Regions from separate parts of the Limnohabitans sp. genome, predicted to be linked through region 2. Evidence: predicted binding sites of a transcription regulator. Region 2 holds the regulator's gene; each other region holds the start of a gene.
The links. The regulator sigma-54, encoded in region 2, starts transcription at its own class of promoters, with help from an activator protein. The targets are predictions, from matches to a motif close to TGGCANGNAANCTGCTTT.
Positions count from the first base shown of each region.

Region 1: the regulator sigma-54 is predicted to act here: its motif matches at 1,824-1,841, upstream of HEQ17_RS14365 (TorF family putative porin).
Region 3: the regulator sigma-54 is predicted to act here: its motif matches at 2,213-2,230, upstream of HEQ17_RS14035 (CmpA/NrtA family ABC transporter substrate-binding protein).
Region 4: the regulator sigma-54 is predicted to act here: its motif matches at 1,215-1,232, upstream of glnA (type I glutamate--ammonia ligase).

Region 1 covers NZ_JAAVVW010000003.1:2,274,344-2,277,900, forward strand. The annotation lists gene HEQ17_RS14355 (MFS transporter) at 1-126, opposite strand, end outside; gene HEQ17_RS14360 (YifB family Mg chelatase-like AAA ATPase) at 149-1,681, opposite strand; gene HEQ17_RS14365 (TorF family putative porin) at 1,877-2,617, shown strand; gene glnK (P-II family nitrogen regulator) at 2,646-2,984, shown strand; gene amt (ammonium transporter) at 3,007-3,557, shown strand, end outside.
Region 2 covers NZ_JAAVVW010000003.1:1,812,485-1,816,041, reverse strand. The annotation lists gene HEQ17_RS12085 (THUMP domain-containing protein) at 1-1,040, opposite strand, end outside; gene HEQ17_RS12080 (RNA polymerase factor sigma-54) at 1,051-2,592, opposite strand; gene lptB (LPS export ABC transporter ATP-binding protein) at 2,630-3,388, opposite strand; gene lptA (lipopolysaccharide transport periplasmic protein LptA) at 3,385-3,557, opposite strand, start outside.
Region 3 covers NZ_JAAVVW010000003.1:2,208,474-2,212,030, forward strand. The annotation lists gene HEQ17_RS14020 (tyrosine-protein phosphatase) at 1-127, opposite strand, end outside; gene HEQ17_RS14025 (PAS domain S-box protein) at 209-1,456, shown strand; gene HEQ17_RS14030 (response regulator transcription factor) at 1,453-2,106, shown strand; gene HEQ17_RS14035 (CmpA/NrtA family ABC transporter substrate-binding protein) at 2,263-3,557, shown strand, end outside.
Region 4 covers NZ_JAAVVW010000003.1:16,304-19,860, forward strand. The annotation lists gene HEQ17_RS02945 (EI24 domain-containing protein) at 1-221, shown strand, start outside; gene HEQ17_RS02950 (molybdopterin-binding protein) at 246-1,061, shown strand; gene glnA (type I glutamate--ammonia ligase) at 1,277-2,692, shown strand; gene HEQ17_RS02960 (hypothetical protein) at 2,741-3,367, shown strand; gene glnL (nitrogen regulation protein NR(II)) at 3,364-3,557, shown strand, end outside.

The DNA.
Region 1 (3,557 bases), 460 kb from region 2:
GGGCGTCATCAACAGTGAGAAGGTGTAAAAAACACTGCCCCAGGTGATGAGCTGGGGCAACGACAGCCAGATGCTGAAATGGCCCTGGCGGGTGACGCTCGCTGCTGATGGATCTGCGTGTGGCATGGCCGGATTATCCGTGCCTGGCTCACTGCTCCTTGAGTACCCGCCGGTACTGCAATGCTTCGGCCACATGCGTGGTGGCAATGGTGTCGCTGCCCGCCAAGTCGGCGATGGTGCGGGCGACTTTGAGGCTGCGGTGTACGCTGCGGCCACTCCAGCCGAGTTTGACGGCGGCTTTTTGCAGCAAGGCGGTGGCGTTGTCGTCCAAGCGCGCTTGTGCGTCAATGGCCTGACCTTGCAGGTCGGCGTTGGCGCAACCTTGGCGGGCCAGGGCGCGTTCGCGGGCGACCTGGCTGCGGGCCGCGATGGCGGTGGTGCTTTCACCGGGTGGGGCGTTCAGCAGGTCTTGCGCGGGTAGGCTGGGCACTTCGATGTGCAGGTCGATGCGGTCCAGCAGCGGGCCACTCAGCTTGCCTTGGTAGCGGCTGACCTGGTCGGGTGAGCAGCGGCAGGCCCGTGTGGCGCTGCCCAAATAGCCGCAAGGGCAGGGGTTCATGGCCGCGATCAACTGAAAGCGCGCCGGAAACTCGGCCCGCCGAGCGGCGCGGGCGATGGTGATGGTGCCCGTCTCCAGAGGTTCGCGCAGGGCCTCCAGCGCCGCACGCGGAAATTCGGGCAGCTCGTCCAGAAACAGCACACCGTGGTGCGCCAGTGAGATCTCGCCTGGGCGCGGTGGCGAGCCGCCGCCCACCAAGGCCACCGCGCTGGCCGAGTGGTGCGGCTGACCCGTGGGGCGTTGTGCCCAGCGCGTCAGGTCAAAACGCCCCGCCAGGCTGGCAATGGCTGCCGATTCCAAGGCGTCTTCGATGGCCATGGGCGGCAGCAAACCCGCAAAGCGCTGGGCCAGCATGGACTTGCCCGAACCCGGCGGGCCGACCATGAGCAGCGAATGGCCTCCGGCAGCGGCGATCTCCAGCACCCGTTTGATGCCGGCTTGGCCTTTCACATCGGCCAGGTCGGCATACCGTGGAGGGGTGTTCGGAGTGCTCGGTGCCATGCGGGCCCAGCCATCGCCGGGCTCTGGAAGAGCTTCGTTGGAGGGGGGCAAAAACTGTTGCACCACATCGAGCAGATGCCGTGCCCTGAACACTTCGGCATCGGGCACCAGCGCCGCTTCTTCGGCGCTGCCGGGTGGCAAGACCAGCCGCGTTCGAACTTGCTGCTGGCGCAGCACCAGGCTCATGGCCAGTGCGCCGCGCACTGGGCGCAGCTCACCCGACAGCGACAGCTCGCCTGCAAACTCGTAGCCCGCCAGTTTGCTGGCATCGATCTGCCCGCTGGCCGCCAAAATGCCCAGTGCGATCGGTAAGTCCAACCGACCCGAATCCTTGGGCAGGTCGGCTGGAGCCAGGTTCACGGTGATGCGTTTGTTGTGCGGAAAGTCCAGCCCGCTGTTTTGCAAGGCAGAGCGCACCCGTTCGCGGGCTTCTTTGACTTCGACATCGGCCAAGCCCACCAGGGTAAAGCTGGGCAGACCATTGGCCAAGTGCACTTCGACGGTGACGGGTGGTGCCTGCAGACCGATCAGGGCGCGACTTCGCACCAAACTGAGACTCATAAACCCTCCTTGCCCTGTTTTGGTGCAATTTTGCGTGTCCTGTGGCGCAGTCCCGGCGCAAAGAACTTGTTGGAATGCCATTCAAGCATGCACGGGTGAGGAATGCATGGGGAAAACCCCGAACGTTGACGCTGGGGTGGATTGGCACGGTCCGTGCTTGAATGGCTTGTCCTTTTTTGCTTACAGGAGCTTTCCATGAAAAACATCCTCGTACCTTCTTTGCTGACTTTGTCCTTGTTGTTGCTCACCGGTGCAGCCCGGGCGCAGGCCGGCGAGAGCACCTTGTCGTTCAATGCAGGGGTGGTTTCTGACTACCGTTACCGTGGTATTTCCCAGTCTCGACTGGAGCCGGCAGTGCAAGGCGGTTTTGATTACGCCCAAAAGAGCGGTTTGTATGCAGGCGCCTGGGCTTCGACCATCAAGTGGATCAAGGATTCGGGCGGCGATGCCAACGTTGAAGTTGACTTGTACGGTGGTTACAAGGGTGCCGTGGGCGATGTGTCTTATGACGCGGGTTTTTTGCGTTATGAATACAGCGGCAACAAATTGGGCAATGTCCCTGGATTTGCCAATGCCAACACCAACGAAGTTTATGGTGGCCTGACTTACGGGGTATTCACGGCCAAGTACTCCCATGCCATTTCCAATTTGTTTGGTAATCCAAACAGCAAAAACAGCTATTACCTTGACCTGAGTGCGGCCCTTGATTTGGGCAATGGATTGACTTTAACGCCCCATGTGGGTTACCAGAGCGTTCAGAACATTGCCAACGCTTCATACACCGATTACGCCTTGACCCTCGTCAAAGATATTGAAAATGGTTTAACTGCATCGGCAGCCTTTGTGGGTACAGATGCAAACAGGAACGTTTATTCTTTCAGAGGCAAGTACAACGGCAAAGACGCATTGGTCGTTGGCCTGAAGTACACCTTCTGATTTCACCCATTCCAACCAAGGAGCCATCATGAAACTGGTGACCGCCATCATCAAACCCTTCAAGCTGGACGAAGTGCGTGAAGCACTGTCGGGCATCGGCGTGCAGGGCATCACTGTGACCGAAGTCAAAGGCTTTGGTCGTCAAAAAGGCCACACCGAGCTGTACCGTGGCGCTGAATACGTCGTCGACTTTTTACCCAAGGTGAAGATCGAAGCGGCCGTCTCTGACGAGTTGGTCGAGCGTGTGATCGAAGCCATTGAATCCGGTGCCCGCACCGGCAAGATCGGCGACGGCAAGATTTTTGTTTACGACCTCGAACAAGTGGTTCGCATCCGCACCGGTGAGACCGGTGGCGAAGCCCTTTGATCGATCAGAAAGAGAGTCATTGATGAAAAAGCTATTCGCAACTCTGGCCTTGGGCTTGAGCCTGGGCTTGGGCCTGTTCGGTGCGACCTCTGTTGCCACCGCACAGACTGCCCCTGCTGCCGTTACAGCTCCTGCCGCAGAAGCCAAACCGGAAGCGGCACCCGCCGCGGCAGCGGCCGAAGCCGCGCCAGCGGCGGTGCCCAACAAGGGCGACATTGCCTGGATGATGGTGGCCACCATTTTGGTGATCATGATGGTCATTCCGGGGCTGGCCCTGTTCTACGGCGGCTTGGTCCGCAGCAAAAACATGCTGTCGGTGCTGATGCAAGTGGTAGTCACCTTCTCGATGATCACCGTGTTGTGGTTCATTTATGGCTACAGCCTGGCGTTCACCGAGGGCAATGCCTTCATCGGCGGTTTTGACCGCCTGTTCATGAAAGGCATTTGGGACAACGCAGCAGGCACCTTTGCCAACGCAGCCACCTTCAGCAAAGGGGTGGTCATTCCTGAAATCTCGTTCGCCGCTTTCCAGGCCACGTTCGCAGGCATCACTTGCGCGCTGATCGTGGGTGC
Region 2 (3,557 bases):
TGGTGGCTTTGGTCGGCTGCACGGGAGCTGGAACGTGCTTCAGACAATGCCCCGGGTTGGAAGCTGTCACGCCCCCGCCCCGCGACACCGGCCGCCGCAATGCGTTCGCCATAAGGCGGGTTGAGCAGCATCACGCCAGGTGTTTCGCTGGGTGGCATGCGTTGCAGCGCGTCGCCACCCCGGAATTCGATCACACCCGACACACCTGCGCGTTCGGCGTTGCGCTCGGCAAAGTCGACCATGCGGAACGCCACATCGCTGCCAAAGACGGGCGCGGTGGGTTCGTGTTCCAGGTCGCGGGCTTCTTCGATCAGGCCTTGCCAGACGTGGTTCTGGAAGGGCAGCAGTTTCTCGAAACCAAAGCGCCGCTGCAAACCAGGGGCGATGCCGCAGGCGATTTGGGCCGCTTCGATCGGGATGGTGCCGCTGCCGCAGCAGGGGTCATAAAGTGGAACCGTGGTGTCCCATCCACTGGCGGCGATCATGGCGGCGGCCAGGGTTTCCTTCAAAGGCGCGTCGCCCTTGTCGGTGCGCCAGCCGCGCTTAAACAGAGGTTCGCCCGAGGTGTCGATGTAGAGCGTGGCCGTTTCGGGCGTCAGGTGGGCATAAATGCGCACGTCGGGCCAAGTGGTGTCCACGTTGGGGCGCTCGCCGCGCTTGGCGCGAAAGCGGTCGGCCACCGCGTCTTTGATCTTGAGGGCCGCAAAGTTCAGGCTGGTCAGCGGGCTGTGCTGCGCGGTGATGTCGATCTTGAAGGTCTGCTTGGGCGTGAACCAGATTTCCCAAGCCACTTCGCTGGCGGCGTTGTACAGGTCGTTTTCGTTGCGGTAATCGGTGACCGACAACTGCACCAGCACGCGTTGGGTCAAGCGGCTGTGCAGGTTGATGCGCATCGCATCGCGCCACGAGGCGCGGGCCATCACGCCGCCGCGGCCCGTCATCAGGTCGTGGCCTGTGAGTCCGGTGATGGCGTGCACTTCGTCGGCCAAAAAGCCCTCCACGCCAGCGGCGCAGGGCATGAACAGGTTCAATGAATTCACTCAAATACTTTCACAGGGTTTTGCGCAGGTTGGCAGGGGCGATCTTCAGGGCTTCGCGGTACTTGGCCACCGTGCGGCGGGCGCAGTCGATGCCTTGCTCTTTCAGCATCTCGGATATCTGGTTGTCAGACAGCGGTTTGGCGGGTTTTTCAGCGGCCACAAATTGTTTGATGAGCGCCCGCACGGCGGTGCTCGATGCGGCGCTGCCGCTGTCGGTGCCCAAGCCTGAGCCAAAGAAATACTTCAGCTCAAAAGTGCCTTGCGGCGTGGCCATGTACTTGGCCGTGGTCACACGGCTGATGGTCGACTCGTGCATGCCCAGCTCGTCGGCGATTTCGCGCAGCACCAGTGGGCGCATGGCCAGCGCGCCGTGCGTGAAAAAGTTTTTCTGCCGCTCCACGATGGCGGTGGACACGCGCAAAATGGTGTCAAAGCGCTGCTGGATGTTCTTGATGAACCAGCGCGCTTCCTGCAGGCGCTGCTGTAAACCCGCGTGGTTGTCGCCCTTGCCACCGCGCAGGGCGTTGGCGTAAATGTCATGCACGCGCAGCTTAGGCATCACATCGGGGTTGAGCAGGATGCGGAACCTGGCTGTGCCCGTCTTGCTGGTGTTCACCACCAGCACATCGGGGATGATGATGTTTTGCTCGGCCAGCGCAAAGGGACGCCCGGGCTTGGGTTCGAGCCGGGCAATGAAGGGAATGGCGGCTTTGACCACGGTTTCGCTCAGGCCGCAGGCCACCGCCAAGCGTTTGAAGTCGCGTTTGGCCAGCATTTCCAGCGGCTGGGCGCAGATGGTGAGCGCCGCTTGGGCCACTTCGTGAGTGGGTTCGTCTTTCAGCCAAGCTTTGATTTGGATGCGCAGGCACTCGGCCAGGTCGCGCGCGCCCACGCCCACGGGTTCGAGCGATTGCAGCAAGCCCAGCGCCACGGTGAAGCGGTGCACCAGTTCGTCGATTTGTTCAAAGTCATCGGTGCCTGCCAGGCTGGCGGCCAACTCGGGCAAGGTGTCGGTCAGGTAGCCGTCTTCATTCAGCGACTCGATCAAAAAGCGCAGCGCCGCACGGTCAAGTTCGGACAGGCGCAGCGACAAGGCCTGGCGGTGCAAAAAGTCGGTCAGCGAGCCACTGCTGCGGGCCAGGTCGATGGCGTCGGCAGTTTCTTCGCCGTTGTTTTGGCGCGGTGTGGCGTCGCCGCCCCACTCGCTGTCGTCGGGGCGCATGTCCACGCTGCCGTCGCCGTCCCAACTTTCGGCCACGTCGGTCACCGCTTCGTCGCGGGTTTCGCTGGGGCTGTCGTCGCTGCTGCTGGATGTGCTGGCGCTTTCACTCACCCGGTCGCCCAAGCTGACGTGGGCATCGGCTTGGTCCAGGCCAAACGCTTCGGCGGGCGCTTCTTCTTCGGCGCGCTCCAAAAAGGGGTTGTCGTCCAGCATCTGGTCAACTTCTTGTGACAGCTCCAGGGTGGACAGTTGCAGCAGGCGGATCGATTGTTGCAACTGGGGCGTGAGCGCCAGGTGCTGTGACATGCGAAGCGACAGGCCGGGTTTCATGGCTGTGCGCTCAGGTTGCGGACGCGTGGGGTGTTCATCACATCCTGAAGTGTTCGCCCAGATACACCCGGCGTACCTCGGGGTTGGCCACGATCTCTTCGGGCGTGCCTTCGGCCAATACACGTCCTTCGCTGATGATGTAGGCGTGGTCGCAAATGCCCAGCGTCTCGCGCACGTTGTGGTCGGTGATCAGCACGCCAATGCCGCGCTCTTTGAGAAAGGCGATGATGCGCTGAATCTCGATCACGGCAATCGGGTCGATACCGGCAAAGGGCTCGTCCAGCAAGATGAAACGCGGGTCAGTGGCCAAGGCGCGGGCAATCTCCACGCGGCGACGCTCACCGCCTGACAAGGCCACCGACGGCGAGTCGCGCAGGTGGTCCACCCGCAAATCGTTTAGCAATTCGGTCAGGCGTTTTTCCACATCGGCGCTGCTCAGGGCGCGGCCTTGCGCGTCGGTTTGCAGCTCCAAAATGGCGCGCACGTTGTCGGCCACCGAGAGCTTGCGAAAGATGGACGCCTCTTGCGGCAAATACGACAAGCCCATGCGCGAGCGCTTGTGGATGGGCATGCGGGTGACGTCTTCGCCGTCGATCAAAATCTGCCCGCCATCGGCCCGAACCAGGCCCACGATCATGTAAAAAGAAGTGGTTTTGCCCGCGCCGTTGGGGCCCAGCAGACCCACCACTTCACCCTTGTCCACTTGCACCGACACGTCGTGCACCACTTTTCGGCTGCCGTAAGCTTTCTTCAGGTGGCGCGCTTGCAGGCGGCTGTTGTCTTCTGTCTGAATCATGGCTTTTGTGCTGGCACGGTGCTGGGGCTGGAGCGCAAGGTCGGCCCCGTCACAGTGGCTTCAGCCGCCGATGATTTGACCCGTGGCACCAGCGTGGCGCGAGTGCGTTGCTCTGCAGCTTGAGCAGTTTGACCATCCACAGTCACCACTTCGGTGCTGTTGTTGAACA
Region 3 (3,557 bases), 400 kb from region 2:
ACACCTGCCCCCGTCGAACGCGCTGACCTCGTGAGTTCAGGTAACCGCCGATATCGCGGAAATTGGAGGCCCCTTCCAACAAGGGGGCAGCGGGCGCAGTGAGGGGGCTTTCAAAGGTGGAATTCATGCAGAGCATTGTCGCGGCCAGTCTCGCCATTGGCTGTTGCTGCTGTGACATGGCCCCGGCATCGCAAGGCGAAGAGCAGGTATGGCACGCCGTTTGCTTGGGGTGTTCATGGACTTCGACGCATACCCCCTCCCCGCCATGCGCCCCAGCGAGACCCCGGCCTGGCGCGACCCTTTGGGCCTGATGCTCGCATCTACAGGGGAAGGGGTTTTTGGTGTCGATCTGGACGGCCTGTGCGTCTTCATCAACCCGGCCGGTGCCCGCATGATCGGCCTGCAGCCCGAGCAGGTGCTGGGCCAAAACATGCATGTGCTGACGCACCACGCCCATGCCGATGGCACGCATTACCCCTTGGACGACTGCCCGATTTACAACGCCTTTCGCCAAGGCCAGCCCTGCCGCATCGACAGCGAGGTGTTTTGGCGCGCTGACGGCAGCAGCTTTCCGGTGGAGTATTCGAGCTACCCGGTGTTTGACCAGGGCCAAGTGCGCGGTGCGGTGGTCACCTTTGTCGACATCACCGAACGCAAGCGGGCCGAACACGCTTTGCACCAGGCCAAAAACGAACTGGAGCTGCGCGTGGCCGAACGCACGCAGGCGCTGGAAACCGCCTTGCAACAACTGCGCGAACTGGCCGCCTGGTCCGAGGCGGTGCGCGAAGAAGAGCGCACCCGCATCGCGCGTGAAGTGCACGACGAGTTGGGCAGCTTGCTGGTGGCCCTGAAGATGGATGTGGGCTGGCTGGACAAGCGCTTGTCTGAGCAAGAGCAGCGTGCGGCCGTGGAGGCCCCAGGCCAGCGCGACAACATGCGCGGAAAAATGCGAGAAAAGTGCCAGAACATGAGCCGCTTGATCGAAAACGCGGTGGTCAATGTGGGCCGCATCATCACCGACCTGCGCCCCAGCATCCTGGACCACCAGGGCCTGTGGGGTGCTTTGGAGTGGCAGGCGCAGGAGTTTGTGCAGTCGGCAGAACAGCAACTCAAGTGGTGCATGGAAGTCAACGAGCAGCGGGAGTTGCCTGAGCCCATGGCCATGGCGGTGTTTCGCATCTTCCAGGAGATGCTCAGCAACGTGGGCCGCCACGCCCGGGCGCGCACGGTGGACGTGGACATCGTGGAGCGCGAGGGCTGGTTGCACTTGTCGGTGGAAGACGATGGCTGCGGTGCTTTGCCACAGGTGTTTGAGTCGCCGCAGGCTTACGGCATCCTGGGCATGCGCGAGCGGGCGCGCCACTTTGGTGGCGTGATCGACATCGACAGCCAACCCGGCAGGGGCACGCGCATGCGCTTGTCCATGCCCTTGGCTGCCCACGAGGTGGCCGCATGAACGCCGCCGTGCGTGTGCTGCTGGGCGACGACCACAAGATCGTGCGCGAGGGCCTGAAGATGGTGCTGGCCGACGACCCCGCACTGCAGGTCGTGGCCGAGGCCGACACCGGTCCCGGCGTGCTGGACGAGGTGCACAGGCTGCAGGGCTTGCAGGGCCTCGATGTGGTCTTGCTCGACATCGCCTTGCCGGGCATGGACGGTCTGAATGTGCTGCAAGCGCTGCGGCGGGACTGGCCGGGTCTGCCCGTGCTGATGCTCAGTACCTACCCCGAAAAACAATACGCGGTGCGCTGCATTCAGCTCGGAGCCTCGGGTTATCTGAACAAAAGCACCGACCCGGATGAACTGATGGCCGCGCTGCGCCGCGTGGCCGCAGGCGGCATGCACGTCACGCGGGCCACCGCCGAGGCCTTGGCCAGCTTGGTCAGCCAAGGACGCACCAAAACCGGGATCGACATGCTGTCGCACCGCGAACACCAGGTCTATCTTTTGTTGATCCAGGGACACACCGTGAGCGAAATTGGTGCACAACTGAGTCTGGCCCCCAACACGGTGAGCACTTACCGTGCACGCATCCTGGAAAAGACCGGCACCAAGAACGATGTGGAGTTGGCTTTGTATGCGCAAAGCATCGTCGGGCGCTATTGACCTGGTTCGACCTGCCCGGGATTTGTAGGGCCAGCCCTACGCCGCATCGACAAGCGGCTTGCTAAATGAAGAAGCACGCCCCCAATGGCGCATGGGCAAGGTTTTCTGGCCCGCAGCTTGCATAGACCTGAGCATCTCCAACAAAGCGAGGTTGCCATGTCTGAATATTTCGACCCGTACAACGCCGACCGTCCCCTGATGCTCAAGTGCAGCTGCGGCCGTGACCATTCACCCGCCGACCACCATGCGGCTGTTGCAGCCGATGCGGCTGCAGCCCAGTTGCGTGCGCGTTCAGAGACCGCCGAGTTCGAGGCCTACAGCCAGGAGTTCATCGAGGCCACACTGGTCAAGTCGCTGTTTCCACACGACGAAGAGCGCCGCCTGTTCTTGCGCGCAGTGGGCAAAAAGACCGCCATGGCCGCCATTGCCAGCGTGCTGCCTGTGGCCAGCTTGCAGGCCTTGGCGCAAAGCAAAGGCCCTTTGGAAAAAACCAACCTCAAGATCGGCTTCATCCCGATCACCTGCGCCACGCCACTCATCATGGCCGATCCGCTGGGCTTTTACCAAAAGCAGGGCCTGAATGTCGAAGTGACCAAGACCGCCGGTTGGGCGCTGATTCGCGACAAGATGATCAACAAGGAGTACGACGCCACGCACTTCCTGTCGCCCATGCCCTTGGCCATCAGCATGGGTTTGGGCGCCAACGCCACGCCCATGAATGTGGCGACCATCCAGAACATCAACGGCCAAGCCATCACGCTGGCTGTCAAGCACAAGAACAACCGCGACCCGAAAAACTGGAAGGGCTTCAAGTTTGCAGTGCCTTTCGATTATTCGATGCACAACTTTTTGCTGCGCTATTACTTGGCCGAAAACGGCATCAACCCCGACACCGATGTGCAAATTCGCGTGGTACCACCCCCAGAGATGGTGGCCAACTTGCGCTCGGGCAACATCGACGGTTTCCTCGGACCCGATCCCTTCAACCAGCGGGCGGTGTTCGACGAAGTCGGTTTCATCCACATCCTGACCAAAGAGCTGTGGGACGGGCACCCCTGCTGCGCCTTTGGCACCAGCACCGAGTTCATCCAGAAGAACCCCAACACCTTCGCAGCGCTCTACCGCGCGGTGCTCACGGCCGCAGCCATGGCCCGCAAGCCCGAAAACCGGGAACTGATCGCCAAGGTGATTTCACCCGCGCAGTACCTGAACCAGCCCGAGGCTGTGATTGCCCAAGTGCTGACCGGCAAGTTTGCCGACGGTTTGGGCAAGGTGCAAAACGTGCCCGGTCGCGCGGACTTTGACCCCATGCCCTGGCAAAGCATGGCGGTGTGGATGCTCACGCAAATGAAGCGCTGGGGTTATGTCAAAGGCGATGTGAACTACAAGCAAATCGCCGAGAAAGTGTTCCTCATCACCGATGCGCGCAAGCACATGAAAGAGCTGGGCCA
Region 4 (3,557 bases), 1.8 Mb from region 2:
TCTTTGCCTTTGCGTCATTGTGGTTTGCGCATTTTGCCTTGAGTGCTTTGCAAGCCATGCGTCAGGAGCCTCAGGCCCCCGAGTTGGCTCCTTTGCAACCTGCCAAGCCCGGTTCGCCCCACGCTGGCGCCCGGCTGGCTGCAGCTTTGGGGCCGTCCCAGGTTTTGGCGGGTAACCCCAAAAACGATGTCACGGATGTCGATCCGCGCGAAAGCCGTTAAGTTTTCTTTTTCTCCATGCACAACATGACCCCTGCTTTTGGCCTGGTCGTCATTGGTGACGAAATCATGTCCGGCAAACGCCAGGACAAGCACCTGCCCAAAGTCATCGCGTTGATGGCAGCCCGTGGTTTGAGCCTGAGTTGGGCCGAATACATCGGTGATTCGCCAGAGCGCATCACGGCCAGCTTGCAAAGGGCGTTTGACTCAGCCGATGTGGTGTTCAGTTGCGGCGGTATTGGGGCCACCCCGGACGACCATACCCGCCAATGCGCTGGCCGCGCCCTGGGGGTGCCCATGATTTTGCATCCCGAAGCCAGGGCCTTGATTCAAGAACGGATGCAGGACACAGCCAAAGAGCAGGGGGTAGCTTATGAGCCCGAGCGGGCGGACAACATCCATCGCCTCAATATGGGCGTCTTTCCGCAAGGCGCGACCATCATCCGCAATCCCTACAACAAGATTCCCGGCTTCAGTTGCCAGGGGACTGGCCAGGGCGTTGTGCATTTCGTGCCTGGTTTCCCGGTCATGGCCTGGCCCATGATCGAGTCGGTTCTGGAGACGCATTACAGCCAGTACTTTCTTCAAAACGCGCATCTTGAAATGTCGGTCATCATTTGGGGTGCCATGGAGGCGACCCTGACCCCGCTGATGGAGTCGATCGAAACCGCACACCCCGCCGTCAAGGTGTTCAGTTTGCCCAGCGTGGACCACCCACAGTGGGGTCGGCACATCGAGCTGGGCGTCAAAGGGGTGCCCGATGCGGCACAAGCTGCTTACCTCGATCTGCGCCAGGGTTTGACCGCCTTCTCCCTGCAGTATGGCCCCGAATTGGTGCGTTAAAAGGGTTTGCACTAAAATGGAGCAATAATGCACCATTTTAGTGCTTCAACGGGGGTGGGTGGGCTGGTTGAGCCTTCAGAGCACAGCGCCAGATGGGCATGGCTTGGGGGCGTGGTGCACCCGAGCCGTTGGGGCGGGTGCCATGGGGCAAGTTGGCACAAAAACTGCATGGTCAATGCGTACACTTTCCAACTTTTTATACCCAGGAGAATTTGATGGCCAAGACCGTCGCAGACGTGATGAAGATGGTGAAAGAAAACGAAGTCAAGTTCATTGATTTCCGCTTTACCGATACCCGTGGCAAATGGCAGCACATCACGGTGCCCGTGTCACAGTTTGACGAGAACAAGTTCGAGGACGGTCAAGCCTTTGACGGCTCCTCCATCGCCGGCTGGAAGGGCATCGAAGCGTCGGACATGTTGTTGATTCCGGATGCTGCCAGCGCCATCATTGACCCCTTTTTCGAAGAAGTCACCTTGGTCATGATCTGCGACGTGATCGAGCCCACCGATGGCAAGGCCTACGAGCGTGACCCACGTTCGATCGCCAAGCGTGCTGAGACATACCTCAAGCAATCGGGCCTGGGCGACACCGCCTACTTCGGTCCTGAGCCAGAATTTTTCTTGTTCGACGAAGTGCGTTGGAGCACCGAGCCAAACAACACTTTTTACGCCATCGACGAAGCCGAAGCCCCATGGAACAGCGGCACCAAGATGGACGGCGGCAACAAAGGCCACCGCAACCGCGTCAAGGGCGGTTACTTTCCCGTGCCGCCCGTTGACAGCACGCACGACATGCGCAGCGAAATGGCCCTGATCCTCGAATCCGTGGGCATCCCGGTCGAAGTGCACCACCACGAAGTGGCTGGCGCTGGCCAGTGCGAAATCGGCACCAAGTTCTCCACCTTGGTCGAGCGTGCTGACTGGACACTGCTGCAAAAGTACGTGATCCACAACGTGGCCAACGCTTACGGCAAAACCGCCACCTTCATGCCCAAACCCTATGCTGGCGACAACGGCTCCGGCATGCACGTTCACCAGTCCATCTGGAAAGACGGCAAAAACCTGTTCGCAGGCAACGGCTACGCCGGTCTGTCCGAGTTTGCCCTGTATTACATCGGTGGCATCATCAAGCACGCTCGTGCTCTGAACGCCATCACCAACCCTGGTACCAACAGCTACAAGCGCTTGGTGCCCCATTTCGAAGCCCCCGTGAAATTGGCCTATTCGGCCAAGAACCGTTCCGCCTCGATCCGCATTCCTAACGTCGCATCAGACAAGGCCCGCCGCGTGGAAGCGCGCTTCCCCGATCCGCTGTGCAACCCCTATCTGGGTTTTGCTGCCCTGTTGATGGCAGGTCTGGACGGTATCGAGAACAAGATCCACCCGGGCGAAGCTGCGACCAAAGACCTGTACCACCTGCCCCCGGAGGAAGACAAACTGGTGCCCACCGTTTGCTCCAGCCTGGATCAGGCACTCGAAGCCTTGAATGCTGACCGCGCTTTCCTGACCAAAGGCGGTGTGTTCACGGATGCATGGATCGATTCGTACATCGAGCTGAAGATGCAAGAAGTCACGCGCAGCCGCGTCGAGGTGTCTCCGGTCGAGTACGACATGTACTACTCGTTGTAAAAAGGCATGTGCGGATTGCACGGTGCGTGCAATTCAAAAAGGACGGCCTTGGCCGTCCTTTTTTTCTGGTTCAATGTGGTTTTGGTTTTTTCCCTGGTCGATTTGCTACAAAGTCAAATCATGGTCATGTTTCGATTGCTTACATACAGGCGTTTGTCATCCATCCTGGGGGGTGTGCTGTTCGGTGCAGGCATGAGCTGGGGTGTTGCTGCATGGTCCCAAGAGGTGATTTACCGCTGTGGCAACGAGTACACCAACGCCCCCAGAGACATCCAGCAATGCGAACGCATGGCCCCCCAGGCGGTGACGGTGATTTCCGGGACGCGGCCTGCAGCAATGCGTGCCGTCGCTCCTGCAGTCAGCCCGGGGCCTGAGTCGCGCACCACGTCGGAATCCCCGCGTGGGCAGAATCCGCAACAAATCGAGCGCGATCTGCAAGCCCGCACCATCGTGAGTCATGAGTTGGACAAGGCACGGCAGCAACTCAACTCGCTGGCGCAGGAGTACAACAATGGGGAGCCGGTCAAGTGGGCCTCCGAGAGCCGTCACCACCAGAGATACCTGGACCGGGTGGCTTCGCTCAAGGCGGCGATTGAGCGCACACAGCGTGACATTGACAGTTTGCAACGTGAGCTTGACCGCCGCCCGGTGGTGGCCGGCGCACGAACACCATGAACCGATTGGCACGCTTTCAGGCCTTTGATTTATTGGCCACACCCGTAGCCGTGATGCAGGGGCAGGGGCGCATCCGCTTTGTCAATGCGGCCCTGGAAGATGCCCTGGGGCTGTCCCGGCGTTCGCTGCACGATATGCATTTGCAGGACTATTTTGTCGATCCTCAACCCTTGATGACGGCCTTGGTTGG